2 regions of the Bacillus sp. N12A5 genome follow, and region 2 is predicted to be linked to the other one. Evidence: riboswitches for the same ligand, from Rfam matches in the RefSeq annotation. Region 2 holds a riboswitch; the other holds the start of a gene.

Region 1 (10,785 bases), on a different contig from region 2:
TTCATCGATCTTTTTGCCGAGCATTTCAGCATAGACGTGAGCTGGAAGCGGCAGGAATGGTGAGCCGAAGCATGTGGAGAACGTCGTTTCAGGAGATGTCACACCGCGTTCGGTTCCGGCAAGCTTGCTCGTATAGCCGCTCAAGAAATGGTACATCGCCTGCTCCTTCGTCAGTTTGCTGATCGGCGGCAGGACTCCGAAAGCGTCGGCCGTTAAAAAGACAATTGCTGAAGGATGGCCAGCCATGCTTGGGGTCACGATGTTGTCAATCATATGGATCGGGTAAGCTGCACGCGTGTTTTCAGTATAGAAAGAATCATCATAATTGGCTTCGCGTGTATCTTCATCAACCACAACATTTTCGAGAACCGACCCGAAGCGGATCGCGTTAAAAATCTGAGGCTCCTTTTCTTCGCTTAAATGAATGCACTTGGCGTAGCATCCGCCTTCGATATTAAAGACACCTGTGTCAGACCAGCCGTGTTCATCGTCACCGATCAGTTTGCGGTCAGCGTCTGCTGACAGGGTGGTCTTGCCTGTTCCGGACAACCCGAAGAAAAGAGCGACATCGCCTTCTTCACCGACATTGGCGGAGCAATGCATAGATAAAATATCTCTTTCAGGGAGCAGGAAATTCATAATGGAGAAAATGGATTTCTTCATTTCGCCGGCATACTCTGTTCCGCCGATTAAAATCGTCCGCTTTTCAAAAGAGACAATAATAAAGGTTTCGGTATGTGTGCCATCTGTTTTTGGATCTGCTTTGAAATGCGGAGCAGAAAGAATGGTAAATGGCTGTTCAACAGTTTTCTTATCGTTGCCTTCCGGGCGGATAAACAGCTGTCTGGCGAATAAATTGTGCCATGCGAACTCATTCACGACGGTGATTGGCAGCCTGTATTTTTCATCTGCTCCGGCAAATCCTTCGAAAACAAACAGCTCATCCCGCTGTTTCAGGTAGCTGACGACTTTGGTGTACAGCCTGTCAAACGCTTCTTCTGAAATCGGCTGGTTCACCGTTCCCCAATCGATCTTATTTTTCGTGCTTTCTTCCTCTACGATGAATTTGTCTTTAGGTGAACGCCCTGTGTAAGCACCTGTAGTCGCCCGAACGGCACCCGTAGATGTTAAAATGCCTTCGTTCCGGGAGAGTACTTTTTCTGTAAGCTGTGCTGCTGATAAATTATGACGCACATTTGGACTTGTTAATAAGGCTTGTAAATCAGCGGTCAAATCAACTGAGTTCATATGAAACCTTCCTTTATCGTTTTTTGTGTTTTGCTAATTGTGAATTAGTATAACATATATTTTCAAATAGTCTATACTATTTATCATTTTTTGTGTGTGCGTTTTCCAATGTTTTCCCTCGATATAGGTGCCTATTTCTTTTGAATCATATTGACATTGCAAACCCTTTTACGATAAGATATTTCATTGAGCGGATACTCTTATCCCGAGCTGGCGGAGGGACAGGCCCTATGAAGCCCAGCAACCGGTTTCTCTGTGATTTATTATGTTCAACTATGTGAGACAACCAAGGTGCTAACCTGTTGCAAGGTTGTATGATTCCTTGAGCGATAAGAGTGAAAGGCACAAAGACCAAACCCTTTCCTCGATGGAAAAGGTTTTTTTATTTCATAAATATGCCAATTAACATTCTCTAATATAAAGTTACATTGTATAAGAGGGAGCGAGTTCCGTATCATATATACAAGGTCTTTCGGGAGGCCTTGTGCAGGAGGAAGCAAATCATGAGTAAAAATCGTCGTTTATTTACATCAGAATCTGTTACGGAGGGGCATCCGGATAAAATCTGTGACCAGATTTCTGACAGCATTTTAGATGAAATTTTAAAGAAAGACCCTAACGCGCGTGTTGCTTGTGAAACGTCTGTGACAACAGGTTTGGTTCTTGTCAGCGGAGAGATCACAACATCTACGTATGTTGACATTCCGAAAACGGTTCGCCAAACCATTAAAGAAATCGGATACACACGTGCAAAATACGGATTTGATGCGGAAACTTGTGCAGTTTTAACATCAATTGATGAGCAGTCTGCTGATATCGCGATGGGTGTAGACCAAGCGCTTGAAGCCCGTGAAGGCACAATGAGTGACGAAGAAATAGAAGCGATTGGTGCGGGTGACCAAGGATTAATGTTCGGTTATGCGTGCAACGAAACGAAAGAGCTTATGCCTCTTCCAATTTCACTTGCCCATAAATTAGCCCGCCGCCTGAGTGAAGTCCGTAAAGAAGATATTCTTCCGTACCTTCGCCCTGACGGCAAAACACAGGTAACGGTTGAGTACGATGAAAATAACAAACCAGTCCGCATTGACGCGATTGTAATTTCAACTCAGCATCATCCTGAAATTACGCTTGAGCAAATTCAGCGCAACATTAAAGAACATGTAATCAATCCGGTTGTTCCTGAAGAGCTGATTGATGAAGAAACAAAATATTTCATCAACCCTACAGGACGTTTCGTAATCGGAGGCCCTCAAGGGGATGCGGGACTTACAGGACGCAAAATCATCGTTGATACGTACGGCGGCTATGCACGCCACGGCGGAGGCGCGTTCTCAGGTAAGGACGCGACGAAGGTAGACCGTTCTGCAGCTTATGCGGCAAGATACGTTGCGAAAAACATCGTTGCGGCTGAGCTTGCTGATTCTTGCGAAGTACAGCTTGCTTACGCGATCGGTGTTGCACAGCCTGTGTCAATCTCAATCAACACATTCGGTTCCGGAAAAGCTTCTGAGGAAAAACTGATTGAAGTTGTTCGCAATAACTTTGATTTACGACCTGCCGGCATTATCAAAATGCTTGATTTGCGCCGTCCGATCTACAAACAAACTGCTGCGTACGGCCACTTTGGACGTCACGATGTTGACCTTCCTTGGGAGCGCACAGACAAAGCGGAGCAGCTGCGTAAAGAAGCGTTAGGAGAATAATTTTATAGCCGCTTACTGGTTAAGCGGCTTTCCCTTTTTTACGTTGTATTCATGTTTATTTTTTTACATAACCGTGAAACCAAATACTATTCACAGCGTCTATAAATAGGGGTTCAATGATGACAATTTTAATTATGGAGGCAATACTATGTGTGGATTTGTCGGGGTTTTTAACAAGCATCCGTTAGCTCAAACCGCTGATCAAGAAGAACTAATCAAACAAATGAACCAAATGATCGTTCACCGCGGTCCTGACAGTGATGGATATTACCATGATGAGCACGTCGGATTCGGATTCAGACGGCTCAGCATTATTGATGTAGAAAATGGCGGACAGCCTTTATCATATGAAGATGAAGCATATTGGATTATCTTTAACGGAGAAATCTATAACTATATTGAACTGAGAGAAGAACTTGAAGCTAAGGGGTATACTTTCAACACGGATTCGGACACAGAGGTTCTTCTTGCGACTTACCGTCACTATAAAGAAGAAGCGGCGTCCAAATTGCGCGGTATGTTTGCCTTTCTGATTTGGAATAAAAACGATCATGTGCTTTATGGAGCAAGAGATCCATTTGGCATCAAACCGTTGTACTACACAACAATCAATGATCAGGTTTATTTTGCCTCAGAGAGAAAAAGTTTAATGGTTGCTCAAAATGAGATTGAAATAGATAAAGAGGCACTGCAGCAATACATGTCCTTCCAATTTGTTCCTGAACCAAGCACGCTTGATGCCAATGTGAAAAAAGTAGAGCCGGGTTCACAGTTTACAATCCGCCCGGACGGTAATATCACATTTAAAACGTATTTCAAAGCGAACTTCAAGCCTGTGCAGACTGAAGAAGATAAGCTTGTGAAAGAAGTCAGAGACGCGATTTATGACTCTGTAAACGTTCATATGAGAAGTGACGTTCCTGTCGGTTCATTCCTGTCTGGCGGAATTGATTCTTCCTTTATTGTATCCGTTGCGAAAGAATTTCATCCAAACTTAAAAACTTTCTCTGTCGGATTCGAGCAGCAGGGCTTCAGTGAAGTCGATGTAGCGAAAGAAACTGCGGCGGCGCTGGGCATTGAAAATATCAGCAAAGTCATTTCGCCTGAGGAATACATGAATGAGCTTCCAAAGATTGTATGGCATTTTGATGATCCGCTTGCTGATCCGGCTGCGATTCCGTTGTATTTTGTTGCAAAAGAAGCGAAAAAACATGTAACGGTTGCTTTATCAGGTGAAGGTGCGGACGAGCTCTTCGGCGGATATAACATTTACCGTGAACCGCTTTCGCTTAAACCGTTTGAGCGCATTCCGTCCGGCCTGAAAAAGATGCTTCTGCACGTTGCGGCCGTTATGCCTGAAGGAATGAGAGGAAAGAGCCTGCTTGAGCGCGGCTGCACGCCGCTTCAGGATCGTTACATCGGTAACGCAAAAATCTTTGAAGAGCCTGTCAAAAAACAGCTGCTGAAGCATTATAATCCGAACCTTTCATATCGCGATGTGACGAAGACTTACTTCACAGAGAGCAGCTCATACAGCGATATCAACAAAATGCAGTATGTCGATATCCACACTTGGATGCGCGGCGACATTTTGTTAAAAGCGGATAAAATGACGATGGCGAATTCCTTGGAACTGCGTGTGCCGTTCTTGGATAAAGTGGTATTTGACGTTGCTTCAAAGATTCCTGATGAGCTCAAAACGAAGAACGGCACGACAAAGTACCTTCTTCGCAAAGCAGCTGAAGGAATTGTGCCTGAGCACGTATTAAACCGCAAAAAGCTTGGTTTCCCTGTACCGATCCGTCATTGGCTGAAAAACGAAATGAACGCATGGGTGCGGAACATTATTCAGGAAAGCCAAACAGATGCTTATATCCACAAGGATTATGTCCTTCAGCTTCTTGAAGACCACTGTGCAGACAAGGCCGATAACAGCCGTAAAATCTGGACAGTACTGATCTTTATGATCTGGCACAGCATCAATATTGAAAAACGGTATATGCCTGAAGAGCTGAGCCATCAGCCTAAAGAAGTCATCTTTGTATAACAGACAAGGCTTTCGATTCGTCGAAAGCCTTGTTATTATCCCTTTATTTCTCCAGCATCATTGATGACCCAATCCACACGAAAGATTCAGAAAAATGTTTTATTGATAATTTTTTCTAGGGGAGAAGAAAGCATGCAAAAACAAAAACAAGAGCTGCACCGCGGACTTGAGCAAAGGCATATTTCTTTAATGTCATTAGGAGCTGCAATAGGAGTAGGATTGTTCCTTGGTTCCGCATCAGCTATTCAATTAGCAGGGCCGGGAATTTTGGCAGCGTATGCCGCAAGCGGCCTGATCATGTTTTTTATTATGAGAGCACTTGGGGAAATGGCTATTCAAAAGCCGGTCGCTGGCTCCTTCAGCAGGTATGCGCGTGATTATTTGGGACCGCTTGCAGGCTATCTCACAGGATGGAACTACTGGTTTTTATGGGTTGTCACCTGTATGGCTGAAATCACTGCTGTCGGTATTTATATGGGGTACTGGTTTCCGGACGTGCCGAACTGGATTTGGGCATTATCCGCGCTGATCATCATGACGGGTGTTAATTTCTTGGCTGTTAAAGCTTACGGAGAGCTGGAATTCTGGTTCGCTTTGATTAAGATTGTTGCAATCTTATCTATGATTGCTGTCGGGTTGTTGATGATTATTGCAGGGGTCGGCAATGGAGGCATTGCAACCGGAATCAGCAATTTGTGGAACAACGGAGGATTTTTCCCACATGGAATAAAAGGAGTTTTATTGTCACTCCAAATGGTGATGTTCGCTTATTTAGGGATCGAAATGATCGGAGTGACGGCTGGTGAAGTGAAAAACCCGCAAAAATCATTAGCCAAAGCAATTGATACAGTTTTTTGGCGTATTTTGATTTTTTATGTCGGTGCTTTATTTGTCATTATGTCTATTTATCCATGGCAGGAAATTGGCTCAAAGGGAAGCCCGTTTGTTCTCACATTTGAAAAAGTGGGCATTCCGTCGGCTGCCGGCATCATTAATTTTGTCGTCTTGACAGCCGCGCTGTCTTCCTGTAACAGCGGCATATTCAGCACAGGGCGCATGCTGTTTAACTTAGCGGAACAGGGTGAGGCGCCAAAACCTTACGGACAGCTGACAAAAGGCGGCATCCCGGGAAAAGCTGTTCTGGCTTCAGCGGGTGCTTTATTGGTTGGCGTGCTGTTAAACTATGTTGTACCTGCAAAGGTATTTACTTGGGTCACAAGCATTGCGACGTTCGGAGCGATTTGGACGTGGGCGATCATTTTGCTTTCTCAAATTAGCTACCGGAAAAGCTTGCAGCCGGAAGAAAAGAAACATTTAAAATACAAAATGCCTTTGTTTCCGTTTACGTCTTATGTATCATTGGCATTTTTGGCATTTGTCGTTATTCTTATGGCTTACAGTCCGGATACAAGAGTAGCCGTGATTGTCGGGCCGCTATGGTTTCTGATCTTACTTGCTGTGTATTATGGAAAAGGTTTTCATAAGAAAAATGCGTCTGCTGACAGCAAACGAAATATCAGCTGACAAAAAGAGCTCCTTGGGGGCTCTTTTTGTGTATGCACATAGAAAAATAGAGAACAGGAAAGAATAGGAATGTGTTTTTTGCATTGGCTGCTTTCAGTTGCGGATCATGTTTTTATGATAAGATAAAAGTCATACGTTTGATGTCACATGTGAACGTTTTATGGAGAATTTAAAACCCGAACTTTGATTAGGTCCGGGTAAACAATGGTTATTGCTTTCAAACATAATTTGAAAAATGGTAAAGTAAGACGAAGCTGGTCTTATGTTTGTTGAAGTGATTTATAGTATTGGCCCTTTGTTACATATTCCGACCGTATTCTTTGCATATCGTTTCGGTCTTCTTCGGTCAAAGGGCGGATGACTTTTGCAGGACGGCCAAAGGCGAGGTGGCCAGGCGGGATGATTTTTCCCGGCGGGACAAGACTCCCGGCACCAATAAAGGCACCTTCGCCAACTTCGGCTCCGTCTAAAATGATTGAGCCCATGCCGATTAAGGCGTTCTTTCGGATAATAGCGCTATGAAGTGTAACCTGATGCCCGATTGTGGCGTCATCTTCAATGAGAAGCGTCTGGTTCGGACTTTGATGGAGGCAGCTCAAATCTTGTATATTGACTCTGTTCCCGATTCTGGTCGGCGCGACATCTCCCCTTATGACAACAGAAAACCAAATGCTGGACTGTTCTCCGATCACGACGTCACCGGTAATTGTGGCATTATCAGCTACAAAGGCTGTTGGGTGAATATCTGGCTTATGTTCGTTATAAGGGTAGATCATAACATTCATCCTTCTTTCTCTATTTATTTAAAATGGTATGAGGTGAACAGCATGTGGACCTGGAAAGCAGACAGACCTGTTGCAGTGATTGTGATGATCCACGGAGCAAGTGAATATCACGGACGATATAAATGGCTGATTGAAATGTGGAGATCTTCGGGTTATCACGTTGTTATGGGCGATTTGCCGGGCCAGGGGACAACCACGAGGGCCAGAGGTCATATTCGCTCATTTCAAGAATACATTGATGAAGTAGAAACTTGGATAGATAAAGCGCGAACCTTTGAGCTGCCGGTATTTCTGCTCGGTCACAGCATGGGCGGCCTGGTCGCGATTGAATGGTTTAAGCAGCAAAGAAATCCCCGCATTACGGGAATTATTTTATCATCACCGTGTCTTGGACTGCAAATTAAAGTCAATAAAGCACTTGACCTTGCATCAAGAGGACTGAATGTTATTGCTCCGTCGCTTAAGGTTGATTCGGGATTATCAATTGATATGGCGACCCGCAATGAGGAAGTGATCGAGGCTGACCAAAATGACTCGTTGTATGTCAGGAAAGTATCTGTGAGATGGTACAGAGAACTGTTAAAAACAATTGAGTCAGCGATGGTGCCGACAGATGCGTTTTTGAGAGTCCCGCTTCTGGTTATGCAGGCCGGTGACGACAAGCTTGTCGACAAAACGATGGTTAAAAAGTGGTTTTCAGGTGTTGCTTCCCACAATAAAGCGTATAGAGAGTGGGAAGGGCTTTATCATGAAATATTTAATGAACCCGAAAGAGAAGATGTCTTTAAAGCAGCAAGAGCGTTTACTGATCAATATATTTGAACTAGTTGGGGGTGCATGTGTTGACAGTACCGGAACATCCTTTTGGACTGATGGCAAAAGTATATCGAGATATTTTTCCGCTCGTTCATCAAGAGCTGGACATATGGAAACAAAAATCAGAATCAATTCATAACAGTGAATTAAAAGCACAGGCAACCGCAAGCATACGAGACAAAACGTTCCACTGTGAAGGCGGCGGCATACTGGCCTTATTGTCAGGCAATCAAAAGCAGAAATGTGTCGAGTTTATCATTGCGTATCAAACGATCAGTGATTATCTGGACAATTTGTGTGACCGCAGCACCTCACTTGATCCGCAGGATTTTCGGATGCTCCACACCTCAATGCAGGACGCACTTACTGTGGGAGCAGAACCGCAAAATTACTATCAATTCAGAGAAGAACAGGATGACAGCGGATATTTGCATGAACTGGTCAAAACATGCCAGCGTGTACTTGGTTCCATTGAGCACTACGACATGATTAAACCTTATCTGCTTGAACTGTGCGGCTATTATTGTGATTTGCAGGTGCATAAGCACGTCATTGAGCATGAGCGTGTTCCGCGTCTTGAGAAGTGGTTTACTCAATATGCACCTGAACTGCCTGAGATGGAATGGTATGAATTTTCAGCCTGTGCAGGATCGACGCTGGGTATTTTCTGCCTTGTCGCGTATTCGTTCCAGCCTGATTTCACAGAAAACACCGCTAAAAAAATCCGCAATAGTTACTTTCCTTACATACAAGGTCTTCACATTCTGCTTGATTATTTGATTGATCAAGAGGAGGACTTGCTGGAAGGGGATTTGAATTTCTGCTCGTATTATCAGTCGCATGAAGAAATGATGAAGCGGCTTGAACACTTTATCCATAAAGCCGACGAACATTTGCAAGGCATTCCGCATGAAAACTTCCATCGTTTAATCAACCGCGGCTTGCTTGGCGTTTATTTGTCAGATGATAAAGTGGCGGGCCAAAAGGAAATGGGCCGGCTCGCGAAAAAGCTCATCAAAGCAAGCGGCAAAACCTCCTTTTTCTTCTATATCAACGGAAGAGCCTACCGTAAATTTCAAAAAATGGCCTGGATCAAAAATTCAAAGAAAAAAGCTCAAATCATTTGCTGATTTGAGCTTTTTTTTCGATGGCGACAATAAATGGCGGGTCATTTTGCTGATTGATAAATCCGTATGTTAATACGCGGGCTGTTTGCTGGTCCAAGTCCCGGCAAAAGTCGAGCACATCGTTTTTTTCAGCTTTGCCTTCCGGATGGCCATGATAGACGACCAGAACAATCAGGCCCTCATCTTTCATGATGCTGAGTAGCTGTTCGATTGCTTTGATCGTTGAACGGCCGTTCGTCGTAATCGATTTGTCCCCGCCCGGGAGATAGCCAAGGTTGAACACAGCAGCTGCTACTTTTCCATGCGTTTCCGGCGGAAGGGATTCGGCGATTTTGTCATGGCTTTTGTGAAATAAGGTTGTCCGTGCTTGATATGTGTCACCGAGCCGTTCCTTCGTATTGGCCACGGCTGATTCTTGGATGTCAAATGCGTATACATGGCCGTTTTCACCGACAAGCTCTGCTAAAAACTGCGTATCGTGTCCGTTGCCCATTGTCGCATCTACAACGATATCTCCTTCTCCCGCGGCCATTTTCAGCAGCTCTTTGCTGTAAGGAAGGATTTTTTTCAACATCATAGCGCTGATTCCTCCTCAAGCCGCTGAAAGAACTTTCCTTGATAGCTGCCGCGGTTTTCAAGCTCTTTATTAATGGCGCCAAGCACTTCCCATTTGTTGACGCTCCACATCGGCCCGATCATTAATTCTATCGGTCCGTCACCTGTAATGCGGTGGACGATCATTTCGGGTGGAATGATTTCAAGCTGATCGCAGACGAGCTGCACATATTCATCTTGAGAAAGGAATTCCAGTTTTCCCTTTTCATATTGCTTGACCATCGGTGTGCCTTTCAATAGGTGCAGCAAATGGATTTTAATGCCCTGTACGTCCAAATCTGCGACGGCCTTTGCCGTTTCCATCATCATGTTCCGGTCTTCCAAAGGCAGTCCGTTGATAATATGCGAGCAGACACGTATGCCGTGTTTTCTTAATTTATTGACGCCTTCCACATAGCAGTTAAAATCATGGGCACGGTTGATCAGAAGAGCAGTTCGTTCATGAACCGTTTGAAGCCCAAGCTCCACCCACAGATATGTGCGTTCATTCAGCTCTGCCAAATAGTCCACGACATCATCTGGCAGACAGTCCGGACGTGTGGCGATCGAAATGCCAACGACATCATCGAGCGCGAGGACGGATTCGAATTTCTCACGAAGCACCTCAACCGGCGCGTGCGTATTGGTGAAAGCCTGAAAGTAGGCGATGTATTTGCCGTCCTTCCATTTTTCGTGCATGCGGTTTTTGATGTCATGGAATTGCGTAATTAAATCATCGGCCCGATTTCCGGCAAAATCGCCTGAACCTGCTGCGCTGCAAAATGTACAGCCGCCGTGAGCAACGGTGCCGTCCCGGTTCGGACAGTCAAAGCCGCCGTCCAGCGCCACTTTAAACACCTTATGGCCAAAATGATCTCTCAGATGATAATTCAATGTATGATAGCGTTTTTCCGTATTTGAATAAGGAAAAGGATTGT
Region 2 (10,785 bases):
ATGCGCTCTAACTTGCCGTAGCCATCCTTCATGCGCCATCTTCCGGCGCCGACAGGCTTGTCGCCGTCATACACGACGATATGCTCTGACTCATTTTCAAGTTCGTCAATTTCTTCTTCAGCAGGCACGTTTTGTTCTTTGACAAAGACTTCTTCTCTTACATAAAATGCATCTTTCATTTGTTCTTCATTTTTTGCAATAACTGCTTTCAAGTCGATTATTCTCCTCCGCCTAGCAAGAAGGTTTCATACACTGTCCATGATCCGTTTTCCAGCTGATAAAGCAAGTGGAAGCGGTCAACGATTTCTTCATGTGACACTTCCTGCATTTTTAATTGTCCCAGCACATCCGAATGCTCGTCGTCGGAAAGATTTTGCCCGACCGTCACATGCGGAACGAAATTGTATTCCTGTTCACCAGCCAACACACCGGTGTATAACTTTTCATTGAGTGTTTTTAATTCTTCCGTCGGCTCTGCTTTGATGTAAATGACATTATTAACAGGCGCGAATGAGCTGTATTTTGTCATTTTGAGAACGATCGGATGGGACTCCTTCGCGATGTTTCTCAGATGTGATACAAGCTGATCCGCTTTCTCCTCCGCACATTCAAACGATGCTCTCAGTGTCAAATGGGGCGGGATCAGGGAATAGCTCGGGTCATAGCGCTTTCTGTAAGAGTTCGCAAGGTCTTGGAGTTTTTTTGATGGAAATAAAACGATTCCGTATTTCATATTATGTCCCTCCTGGAAATAAAGTATGATAGAGTATCAAAGCATTTTTTTCAGCGCCGGCGTGATGAGCGGCTGCCAGTATGTCCATTTGTGATCTCCGTCAAATGGCTCAAAATAATAATCGGAAAGCTTCTTCTCCAGCAGCTGTTTCAGCTCCTGATTCGGTTCTGTAAAGTCCAGAATGTTTCCGTCTGTCGTGTGGACGTCAGTTTCTTTTGTGCCGATTTGGTGGTAAATAGACAGGTGTTTGACATCGTCTGACTGTTTCACAGCTTCCAATACATGTTTGTCAACATAAGGAGACTGCATGATGATGTTGCCGAACATATTCGGGTAATCGAGCGCTGTCATTAGAGATATGGTAGCCCCGAGTGAATCTCCGATCAGCGTTCGTCCGTATCCGACCTGATAGGTTGGATACTCATCATCTACAAACGGAACGAGCTCATGGGCGATGAACCGTTTATACGCCGAAAATTTTGAGCCTTCCGGATGATACGTTTGTCTGCGCTCTTTTACATCCTTATAAGGAACACCGATAATAATGCTCCGGTCAATTTCCCGTTTGGAAAGCAATTCCTCGACCTGCCTGCCGATTCTCCCCAGCCTGAAATAATCGTGGCCGTCCTGCGCAATAATGACATGGTATTTATAAAGAGGGGAGTAGTTGGACGGCAGATAAACAAGCAAGGTCATTTCCTCGTTAAGCTCTTTCGAATAGAATTTCTTTTCTTGCACTGTGCCGTTTTTCGGTGCCATAATACATTCCTCCAGGACATCACTAGACTTTCTTGCTGTTTTCCATTATTGTACCATGAATTATTAGAAATTTCTCTCTTTAAACCGTTCGGAACTCGAAGAAAAAAGTGTTGAAATTAACTGCAAATTGCGCTAATATAAAACAATCAGAAAATTGAAATCGATATTTCTTATCGTGAGAGGTGGAGGGACTGGCCCTTAGAAACCTCAGCAACCGGCTTGTTTTGTATATGTGCAAAACGCCAAGGTGCTAAATCCAGCAAGCGTTTTTTATGCTTGGAAGATAAGAAGAAGCTAAACCCCTTCTTCTTATGAAGAAGGGGTTTTTATTATGAAAAGGGAAGGTGTCAGCTATATGTCACAGCACGTTGAAACGAAATTAGCCCAAATCGGGAACCGAAGCGACGAAGTCACCGGAACAGTGAGTCCTCCTATTTATTTATCAACAGCATACCGCCACAGAGGGATCGGAGAATCTACCGGATTTGATTATGTCCGCACAAAAAATCCGACACGCCAGCTTGTTGAGGATGCGATCGCCAGCTTAGAAAACGGCGCGAGAGGGCTTGCCTTCAGCTCGGGAATGGCTGCCATCCAAACGATTATGGCGCTGTTTAAAAGCGGAGATGAACTGATCGTTTCATCGGACCTATATGGCGGCACGTACCGTCTGTTTGAAAATGAATGGAAAAAATATGGATTGACCTTTCATTATGATGATTTCAGCGATGAGGACTGTTTATGCTCTAAGATTACGCCGAATACAAAAGCGGTGTTTGTGGAAACACCGACAAACCCCCTCATGCAGGAGGCGGACATTGAAAAGATCGCCCGGATTGCTAAAGAGCACGGCCTTCTGCTGATTGTAGATAATACATTTTATACACCGGTTTTACAGCGTCCGCTTGAACTGGGAGCTGACATTGTCATTCACAGCGCAACCAAGTATTTAGGCGGGCATAACGATCTGCTTGCAGGGCTTGTCGTTGTCAAGGATGAGCAGCTTGGAGAGGAAATGTTTCAGCATCAAAATGCGATCGGTGCCGTCCTGCCTCCGTTTGATTCGTGGCTTCTGATGAGAGGAATGAAAACGCTGAGCCTCAGAATGCGCCAGCATCAGGCAAACGCGCAGGGGCTTGCGGCGTTTTTAGAAGAGCAGGAGGAAATTGCGGATGTACTGTATCCCGGAAAAGGCGGCATGCTGTCCTTCCGTCTTCAAAAAGAAGAGTGGGTTAACCCGTTTTTAAAAGCGCTGAAGACCATTTGTTTCGCAGAAAGCCTTGGCGGGGTGGAGAGCTTTATTACATACCCCGCCACACAGACGCACATGGATATTCCTGAAGAGATCCGCATCGCAAATGGGGTCTGCAATCGTTTGCTGCGTTTTTCGGTCGGAATTGAACATGCGGAAGATTTAAAAGCGGACCTAAAACAGGCATTATGTCAGGTCAAAGAGGGAGCTGTTTCATTTGAGTAATCACAATTGGACGCTGGAAACCCAGCTCGTTCACAATCCATTTAAAACAGACGGCGCAACAGGGGCGGTCAGTGTACCGATTCAGCATGCATCAACCTTTCACCAATCTTCATTTGAAGAGTTTGGCGCATATGATTACAGCCGCTCAGGGACACCGACAAGAACAGCGCTCGAAGATACAATTGCCGCATTGGAAGGCGGGACGAGAGGATTTGCTTTCAGCTCAGGAATGGCTGCCATCTCAACAGCATTTTTACTTCTGTCACAGGGCGATCACGTTCTTGTGACAGAAGATGTATACGGCGGAACCTTCCGCATGGTGACAGAGGTGCTTACCCGGTTCGGCATTGACCATACATTTGTCGACATGACGGATAGTAACGAAGTAGCGCGGAATATCAAGCCGAACACAAAGGTCATTTATATGGAGACACCGTCAAATCCGACACTTGGGATCACTGATATTAAAGCGGTAGTTCAGCTTGCAAAAGAAAACGGCTGTTTGACCTTTTTGGACAATACATTCATGACACCTGCACTGCAGCGCCCGCTTGATCTCGGCGTGGATATTGTGCTTCACAGTGCAACAAAGTTCTTGAGCGGACACAGTGATGTGCTCTCAGGCCTGGCTGCTGTCAAGGATGATGAGCTTGGGAAGCAGTTATATAAGCTGCAAAACGCGTTTGGCGCGGTCCTAGGGGTGCAAGATTGCTGGCTCGTGCTGCGCGGATTAAAAACATTACAGGTCCGTTTAGAGAAAGCGAGCCAAACAGCGCAGCGGCTTGCTGAATTTTTCCAGAAGCATCCGGCGGTGAAACGCGTATATTATCCGGGGCTGTCTGATCATCCGGGGGCCGAAACCCATAAAGGCCAGTCAACGGGAGCGGGCGCTGTGCTATCTTTTGAGCTTGAAAGCAAAGAGGCCGTTAAGAAATTAGTAGAGAATGTATCACTTCCGGTCTTTGCTGTAAGCCTCGGCGCCGTGGAATCGATTTTGTCCTATCCGGCAACAATGTCTCACGCGGCAATGCCTAAGCAAGAGCGTGAAAAACGCGGCATCACAGACGGCCTGCTCCGTCTTAGTGTGGGAGTCGAACATGCAGACGATTTAGAACGTGATTTCGAACAAGCGCTGAAAGAAATTGCGCCAGTGGCGGTTCGTTAGAAAAAGAAGCCGGCGATAGCCCGGCTTCTTTTATTATTCATCATCACGATTCAGAATCGCGAGGACTTGATGATCCTCCCAAACGCCATTGATTTTTACATTTTTGCGGGCAATGCCCTCTTTATGAAATCCGGCTTTTTCCAATACACGCATGGACCCGAGGTTGCGGGGCATCACACCGGCTTCAATGCGATGCAGTTTCAATTCGTGGAACGCATAATCAACAACCAATCTGACCGCTTCTGTCATGAGTCCCTTTCCATTATGGGCTTTGTCTAAAAAATATCCGATGAACGCAGTTTGCAGCGCACCGCGGATGACTTGGAAGAGGGAAACCGTCCCGATTAATGTATCATCTGATGCTGTAAAAATGCCAAAATGATATTCTTCATCTTTCTCCAGCCTTTGCTGATACCCCCTTATTCGTTTTCTCTGACCCTCAATCGTATAATAATCGTCTGCGCGTATCATGGAGAACTGTTCAAAAAAGTCCCGATTTTCGCTTTGCAGCCGCAGATTTTGTTCGGCATCCTTTATTTCTAAAGGCCTTAGATAAATGGTATTTCCTTTTAACATACAGCGATCTCTCCATTCTCATGCCAGCATTCTTACATTATTCTAAGGAAAGTGTAAAAAACCTTTTATAAAAAGGAAGAAAACCAATTTCCCATAAAGGTGCCGACATAGTTTCCGATTAAGTACCCGAGCGTACCGACAAGCATGATCGGGGCGACAAGCTCCCGCCATCCCTTGGCAATTGCCATCGCAGCCGCAGTCGTTGGCCCTCCGACAGTAGCGTTGACGGCTAGCAGAATTTCTTCTAGCCGCACGCGGAACAATTTACCGATAGCTAAGGAAACCGCTAAATTGCTGATCGCAATGATAAACACAAATAATAGAATAAGAGGGGCATTGGAGACGATTAAGCGCAGATCTGCAGGAATGCCGATCACCACAAAAAATAAATAAATCAAAAAGGTTCCAAGCTCCTGAGAACCATTGAGCTTTTCAAAAAAACGCGGAAAAAGAAAAATGATAAGAACAGTCAGGGATGTAAGCATCAAATATTGATCGCCCAGCGTTCCGGTCAAAAGGGGATGAGAAAACATGCTTTTAAAATAGCCGGAAACCTTCACACTGACCGCAACAAGCGCAAAAGCAGTACCGGCATTATAAGCAATATCCTTTAAGGAAATTTCCTTCCGTTTCCAATAGCTTTCAGCACTGTTTTTCCTGTTTTCATCAGCTTTCACTTTCTCCTCAAAAGGCATGGCATAATGGCGCTGAAACCATTTGAGTGCAGGAATGCTGATTAAGATAAAAAACAAAAGCGCCATCATAAAATTATCCGCCACAACGGTAGCTGACACATATTCGCCAGGTGTCTCAAATTTTGCCGCCATCGCCGCAAAGTTGATCCCGCCGCCAATATAAGAAGCGCTGATCATCCCGCCGATTTTATCTAAATAAGGAATATGCTGTTTGAGTAGAAAAAAAGCGAGGATGCTGCCAAGCACTGTTCCAACGGAGCTTATCAGAAAAATAAAGAGCAAACGCCTGCTTTCCTTAAAAATCTGCCGCACATTGATCTGAAACAATAAAAGTGGTATCGCCAGTGGTACCACATAAGACCACACAGTGTCATACACAGGGGACTCAACAGGAAGCACTCCTACATTTGTAAACACCATAGCACCTGCAAGCGCAATAATAGCCCCAGACACAGCGGATGCCCACTTAAAGCGCTGCTCCAACCCGATGCTCACTGCCGTCCACACCGCAATAAACCCCCATAATACCCATACATCATCAGAAGAAATCAAAGAATGCAAAACCCCATCACCCCTATTGTTAGAAAATTAAGACATATTATAATAGCCGATGAACAGAACAGCAAGTCCGAAAAAAAGTTTTTCTGAAAAAGCAGTTGACGAATAGAGGAGGAGGTTATATAATAGAACTTGTCAGAAAGACAACAGCATACCCAGCAACACATACATATCATGATTCCGTAGCTCAGCTGGGAGAGCGCTACCTTGACAGGGTAGAGGTCGCTGGTTCGAGCCCAGTCGGAATCATAGCTTAAACCCTTGCGCAGTAAGGGTTTTTTCTTTTTATAGGGATTTTCGGTTTTATTAATGCAGTATATGATTTAAATGAAAACCCAAGAATAAAAATTGAATTGAGGAAGATAAAATAAAAACCCCATTTTTAAAGTTCAAAATGGGGTTATTTCTTGATATCATATTAAGTTGCTGCTCTATCTGCGACCTTATAAGTGGACTGCTCAGAAAGAGCGTATGAAGCGCTAGATACTCCAACAACACCAAGCAAGAGCGCTAAACAAATTGCAATTTTACATTTTTTCATTTAAATGTTTCCCCCTTTGAATTTGTTTGCGTGCTTCAATTGCCATTTGATAAAAATCGACCGCATCATGTCTGTCTTCTTTGTTGGTCAAAAAATCAGCAACAGCAACAGCGTATTCTTCCATATCACCGTAAAGGTTTTTCTCTTCGAAGAACTTGAACACTTCTCTAAGTGTTTGTAAGTCGAATGATAAATAAAGGCCTTTAACCAGTTTTAATTTCTCGGTTACTTCCTGGTTGTTGTGTCGGGCAGCAACCTTCTGACCTTCCTGGTATAATTCTAATGCAGCCTTTAAATCATTCTTCTTTGCTTTGACATATGCCAGATTAAAAATCGCTTTGGACTCATAAATGTGTTTTCGATCCTTATGAATTTCATAGGCGATTTGAAAATGTTTCTCAGCATTGTCAAGTTCTTCAAGGTTATTATAACATAATCCCACGTTAAAATGAGCTGAACCAATTAAATGTTGCTCCCCTATTTCTAGGGCATCTTTTAAAGCTTTTTCAGCTGTTTCTAAGGCATCCTCATAACACATTTTATCTAGCCAGTTCCCGAAGATAACAAACTGACACTGGACCATTTCTTTGCCATATGTAAGATTACCCTGAGCATCTTTTTGCTCTTTAAATATAGAGTATGCTCGCTGAGCATAATTCATGGAGAAATGAGTCTCTTTCATATAGTAATAGACCTCTGATACTTTAAAATAGAACTCGGCCTTATCTGTATTTGCATTTTCATCTAATAAATCAAGATATTTTTCAGCTTCACGGTAATATGTTAGGGCAATAACTAAATCTCTTGTTCTGAAGTGATACATACCGGTAAAAAAATGATAATAGAACTCTATTGTATTCGTAAGGGATTCAGGGGCCATATTCTCCCTTGTCTTTTTAAGATCAGAATAAACACCATCTATATTTTTAACAGAGTCAGGTTCAAGATACGACAGCATTATTTCATGCCGCAGCTTTAATAGCTGAAGATAGACTGCTACTTTTTCATTTTTCTCCATCATATCGAATTCTTTTTCAACTTTTCTTTTCATTTCTTTGGCTTTCTCAACTCGACCCTGCTTTATGACAACATACCAATGATTAATGTCTGTGGTTACATAATGATATGGAATTAAATCCGAAACAGACAATCAAATACCTCCTTTTATTTACATATATTTAATATTATACCACCAAGGACACCCTCTAATAGAATCATTTTTTTTGAAAAGTCTCTCTATTTAGACTGATAAAGGTCAGAATAAACATAAATAAGGACCATATGGTCTGATATGACCCTTTAGCTTGCTTAAGAATTTATAGAAAGTTGGTTTAAAAGGCTATCGATGTCGTTTAATGATTTATAAATGACATCTACATTTTTCAAGAAAATGTTATAATGAGCTGAATTATTTTTAACAGAACAGGTTTCTCCAACTTTCAGAGGCAAATTATAGTCCTGAATCTTGATAACATGTGAAGGTGAAATAGAAATGTTCTTTACTTCAGCAGGTGTAGAGTGTATTTCATGAGCTGAAGCTACCCAACACAGAGTTTGTGTTGAACATGCTTGAGAGAGTTTGGCCATCTTTGAAGTTGAGCATGTGGGAATTTGGTAACCTGCACTTTATCCCCGAAGCTATCAAATAACTTTTCTTCATCTTGTTCTTATTTTCGCACTCATACCATAGATCAAGAATTGGAGTATTCTTTTGAATTTCTGCTGGACCGCTATAAAAAAATACGATCATATAGCAAACTCTAAGAATATAAAAATCGCTTTTTTCCGGAAGCTTCGGTAAAAAACGAAACTTTTGGCTCTAGGATTCTACTTTATAATGAAAACGGTTTCTTATGTAGTATACTTATACTATCTAATTGTTCAAGTGGATACTGACAGGAAGGATAGAAAAACAGATGAAGTACATGAATACAAGACAAAAAGAGATTTTGTATCTGTTGTTATCTGAACCTGATGACTATTTAGTTGTACAAGATTTCGCAGACAGGGTACAGTGTTCTGAAAAAACGATCAGGAATGATTTGAAAGCGATCGAGGATTATCTTAATGAATATTCTCAAGCTAAGCTCATTCGGAAACCGGGATTAGGCGTTTATTTACATATAGAAGATCAGGAAAGGGCCTGGCTAAGCCAACAATTACATACTGAACATTTTCATTCAAGGCAGCGGACTGATGAAGAAAGAATGCTGCATATTGCTTATGACTTATTAATGAATCTAAAGCCTGTTTCTGCAAAAGAAATGGCCGCTCAGCATTTTGTCAATCGATCTTCCATTAAAAAGGATTTATGTGCGGTAGAAGTGTGGCTGAAGCGATTTGACCTCACACTGGTTTCGAAGCAGCGGCTTGGTTTAAAGGTTGAAGGGAACGAAAAAAATAAAAGAAAAGCATTGGCAAGACTAGCTGATTTGATTGACAATACGGAGAGTACAAGCCAATTTATTAAAAGTAAGTTTTTAAGTTATGAAGTTGATTTCGTAACGAAAGAAATCAAATCATTACAAAAAAAGCATTCTCTCTATTTCACAGATGAGACGTTTGAGAGTTTACTGCTGCATACATTGTTAATGATTCGCCGAATCAAAATGAAGCAGCCGGTCTCGGTCTCCCCAAGAGAACTGGAGGCAGTAAAAAAGAAAAAAGAATATCAATGGACTTCTGCTTGTTTGCAACGGCTTGAGCCGGTGTTTGCCCTTCGCTTCCCTGAAGTAGAAGCCGTGTATTTAACATTACATATATTGGGCGGGAAAGTTCGTTATCCCTTGCAGCATAAACAGACAAATGACCATGAAAATGCTGTGCTTCCCAAGGTTGTAAGGCACTTAATCAATCGTGTTTCAGAGCTGAAAATGCTGGATTTTCATAAAGACCAGGATTTGATCAACGGCTTGAACATTCATCTCAATACAGTGTTACAGCGGTTGAGCTACGATCTTTCTGTATCCAATCCGATGCTTCATGACATCAAAAAGATGTACCCTTATTTGTTTCATCTGATCATTGACGTTCTGGAAGACATCAATCAAACGTTTGATCTTTATATCCCTGAGGAAGAGGCAGCATATTTGACACTGCATTTTCAGGCGGCGATCGAACGGCTGCATCAGAGCAGCGAGACACATAAAAAGGCAATTATCGTTTGTCACATGGGCATTGGAATGTCACAATTGCTGCGAACAAAAATTGAACGGAAATGTCATCAAATTGCTGTAGCGGCCTGTATCGCTAAAGCCGATCTAAAGGACTACACAAAAAAGCATGAGGATATCGATCTCGTTATTTCCACCATTGAGCTGGAGAATATGACGATTCCCCATATTGTTGTATCACCGCTTTTGGAGCCTGGTGATGAGAAGAAATTAAGTGCATTTATGCGACAGCTTGACGAATCGCATAGCCAAAAACAAAAAAACTTTCAGATGCTGAACAATACGACTCCATTTTTGGTTTTTTTGCAGCAAGAGGCAGAGCATCGCTATAAGTTAATTGAACAGCTGGCCACAGCTTTGTTTGAGAAAGGCTATGTTGAAAAAGAATATGCGGTTCATGCGGTTATGAGGGAAAAAATGGCGGCGACGAATATTGGAGCAGGCATAGCCATCCCCCATGCAAACGCTAAGTATATTAAACAATCAGCAATCGCAATTGCCACTTTAAAAGAGCCTCTTGATTGGGGAAGTGAAAAAGTATCGCTCGTTTTTATGCTGGCGGTCAAACATGAGGATCAAACCATGACAAAGCAGCTGTTTAGTGAGCTTTCATACCTGAGTGAGCAGCCAGCCTTCGTCCAGAAGCTGACGAAAGAAACAAATGTCATGACATTTTTATCTTATTTGGATTATTAAAAGCAGGGATTCCTTCCTTGCTTTTTTTGTGTTTATAGGGAAAAATGCCGTGATTTCCGGAACTTATGGTAAAAAACGCGATTTTAACGGCATGATTTCGGTATACAGTTGAGACAAGACCTTATTATTCTCACATTTAAGGAGGCTTCATATGAAACTGTTAGCGATTACATCTTGTCCGAACGGAATCGCCCATACGTATATGGCAGCGGAAAATCTGCAAAAAGCTGCTGACAGATTGGGCGTTAGCATCAAAGTTGAGACCCAGGGCGGAATCGGGGTAGAAAATGAGCTAACCGCAGAGGAGATTCAGGAAGCTGATGCGATCATTATTGCAGCAGACCGCTCAGTAAACAAAGACCGGTTTATAGGAAAGAAACTGCTGTCTGTCGGGGTTCAGGACGGCATCCGC

Evidence for each region. A riboswitch is a leader RNA that binds a small molecule or an ion and turns the genes downstream of it on or off. The one in region 2 is predicted to bind S-adenosylmethionine.
Region 1: it holds a riboswitch for S-adenosylmethionine, as region 2 does, so the genes downstream of both, metK (methionine adenosyltransferase) here and metI (cystathionine gamma-synthase/O-acetylhomoserine thiolyase) in region 2, are expected to answer to the same signal.

What each region holds. Positions count from the first base shown of each region.
Region 1 is NZ_JALAMR010000008.1:33,006-43,790, forward strand. Features, by position in the region: gene pckA (phosphoenolpyruvate carboxykinase (ATP)) at 1-1,248, opposite strand, end outside; SAM riboswitch class I at 1,446-1,584, shown strand; gene metK (methionine adenosyltransferase) at 1,752-2,954, shown strand; gene asnB (asparagine synthase (glutamine-hydrolyzing)) at 3,103-5,001, shown strand; gene alaP (alanine permease AlaP) at 5,134-6,525, shown strand; gene MOC09_RS09585 (gamma carbonic anhydrase family protein) at 6,786-7,301, opposite strand; gene ytpA (phospholipase YtpA) at 7,353-8,132, shown strand; gene tbcS (tetraprenyl-beta-curcumene synthase) at 8,153-9,256, shown strand; gene MOC09_RS09600 (tRNA (mnm(5)s(2)U34)-methyltransferase) at 9,246-9,830, opposite strand; gene MOC09_RS09605 (TIGR01212 family radical SAM protein) at 9,827-10,785, opposite strand, start outside.
Region 2 is NZ_JALAMR010000002.1:213,758-224,542, forward strand. Features, by position in the region: gene MOC09_RS01445 (GNAT family N-acetyltransferase) at 1-212, opposite strand, end outside; gene MOC09_RS01450 (YjcG family protein) at 218-733, opposite strand; gene MOC09_RS01455 (esterase family protein) at 770-1,492, opposite strand; SAM riboswitch class I at 1,660-1,782, shown strand; gene metI (cystathionine gamma-synthase/O-acetylhomoserine thiolyase) at 1,848-2,969, shown strand; gene metC (cystathionine beta-lyase) at 2,962-4,134, shown strand; gene MOC09_RS01470 (GNAT family N-acetyltransferase) at 4,168-4,710, opposite strand; gene MOC09_RS01475 (DUF819 family protein) at 4,776-5,966, opposite strand; tRNA gene MOC09_RS01480 (tRNA-Val) at 6,140-6,212, shown strand; gene MOC09_RS01485 (tetratricopeptide repeat protein) at 6,491-7,654, opposite strand; partial or broken gene MOC09_RS01490 (hypothetical protein) at 7,906-8,049, opposite strand; gene MOC09_RS01495 (BglG family transcription antiterminator) at 8,421-10,373, shown strand; gene MOC09_RS01500 (fructose-specific PTS transporter subunit EIIC) at 10,525-10,785, shown strand, end outside.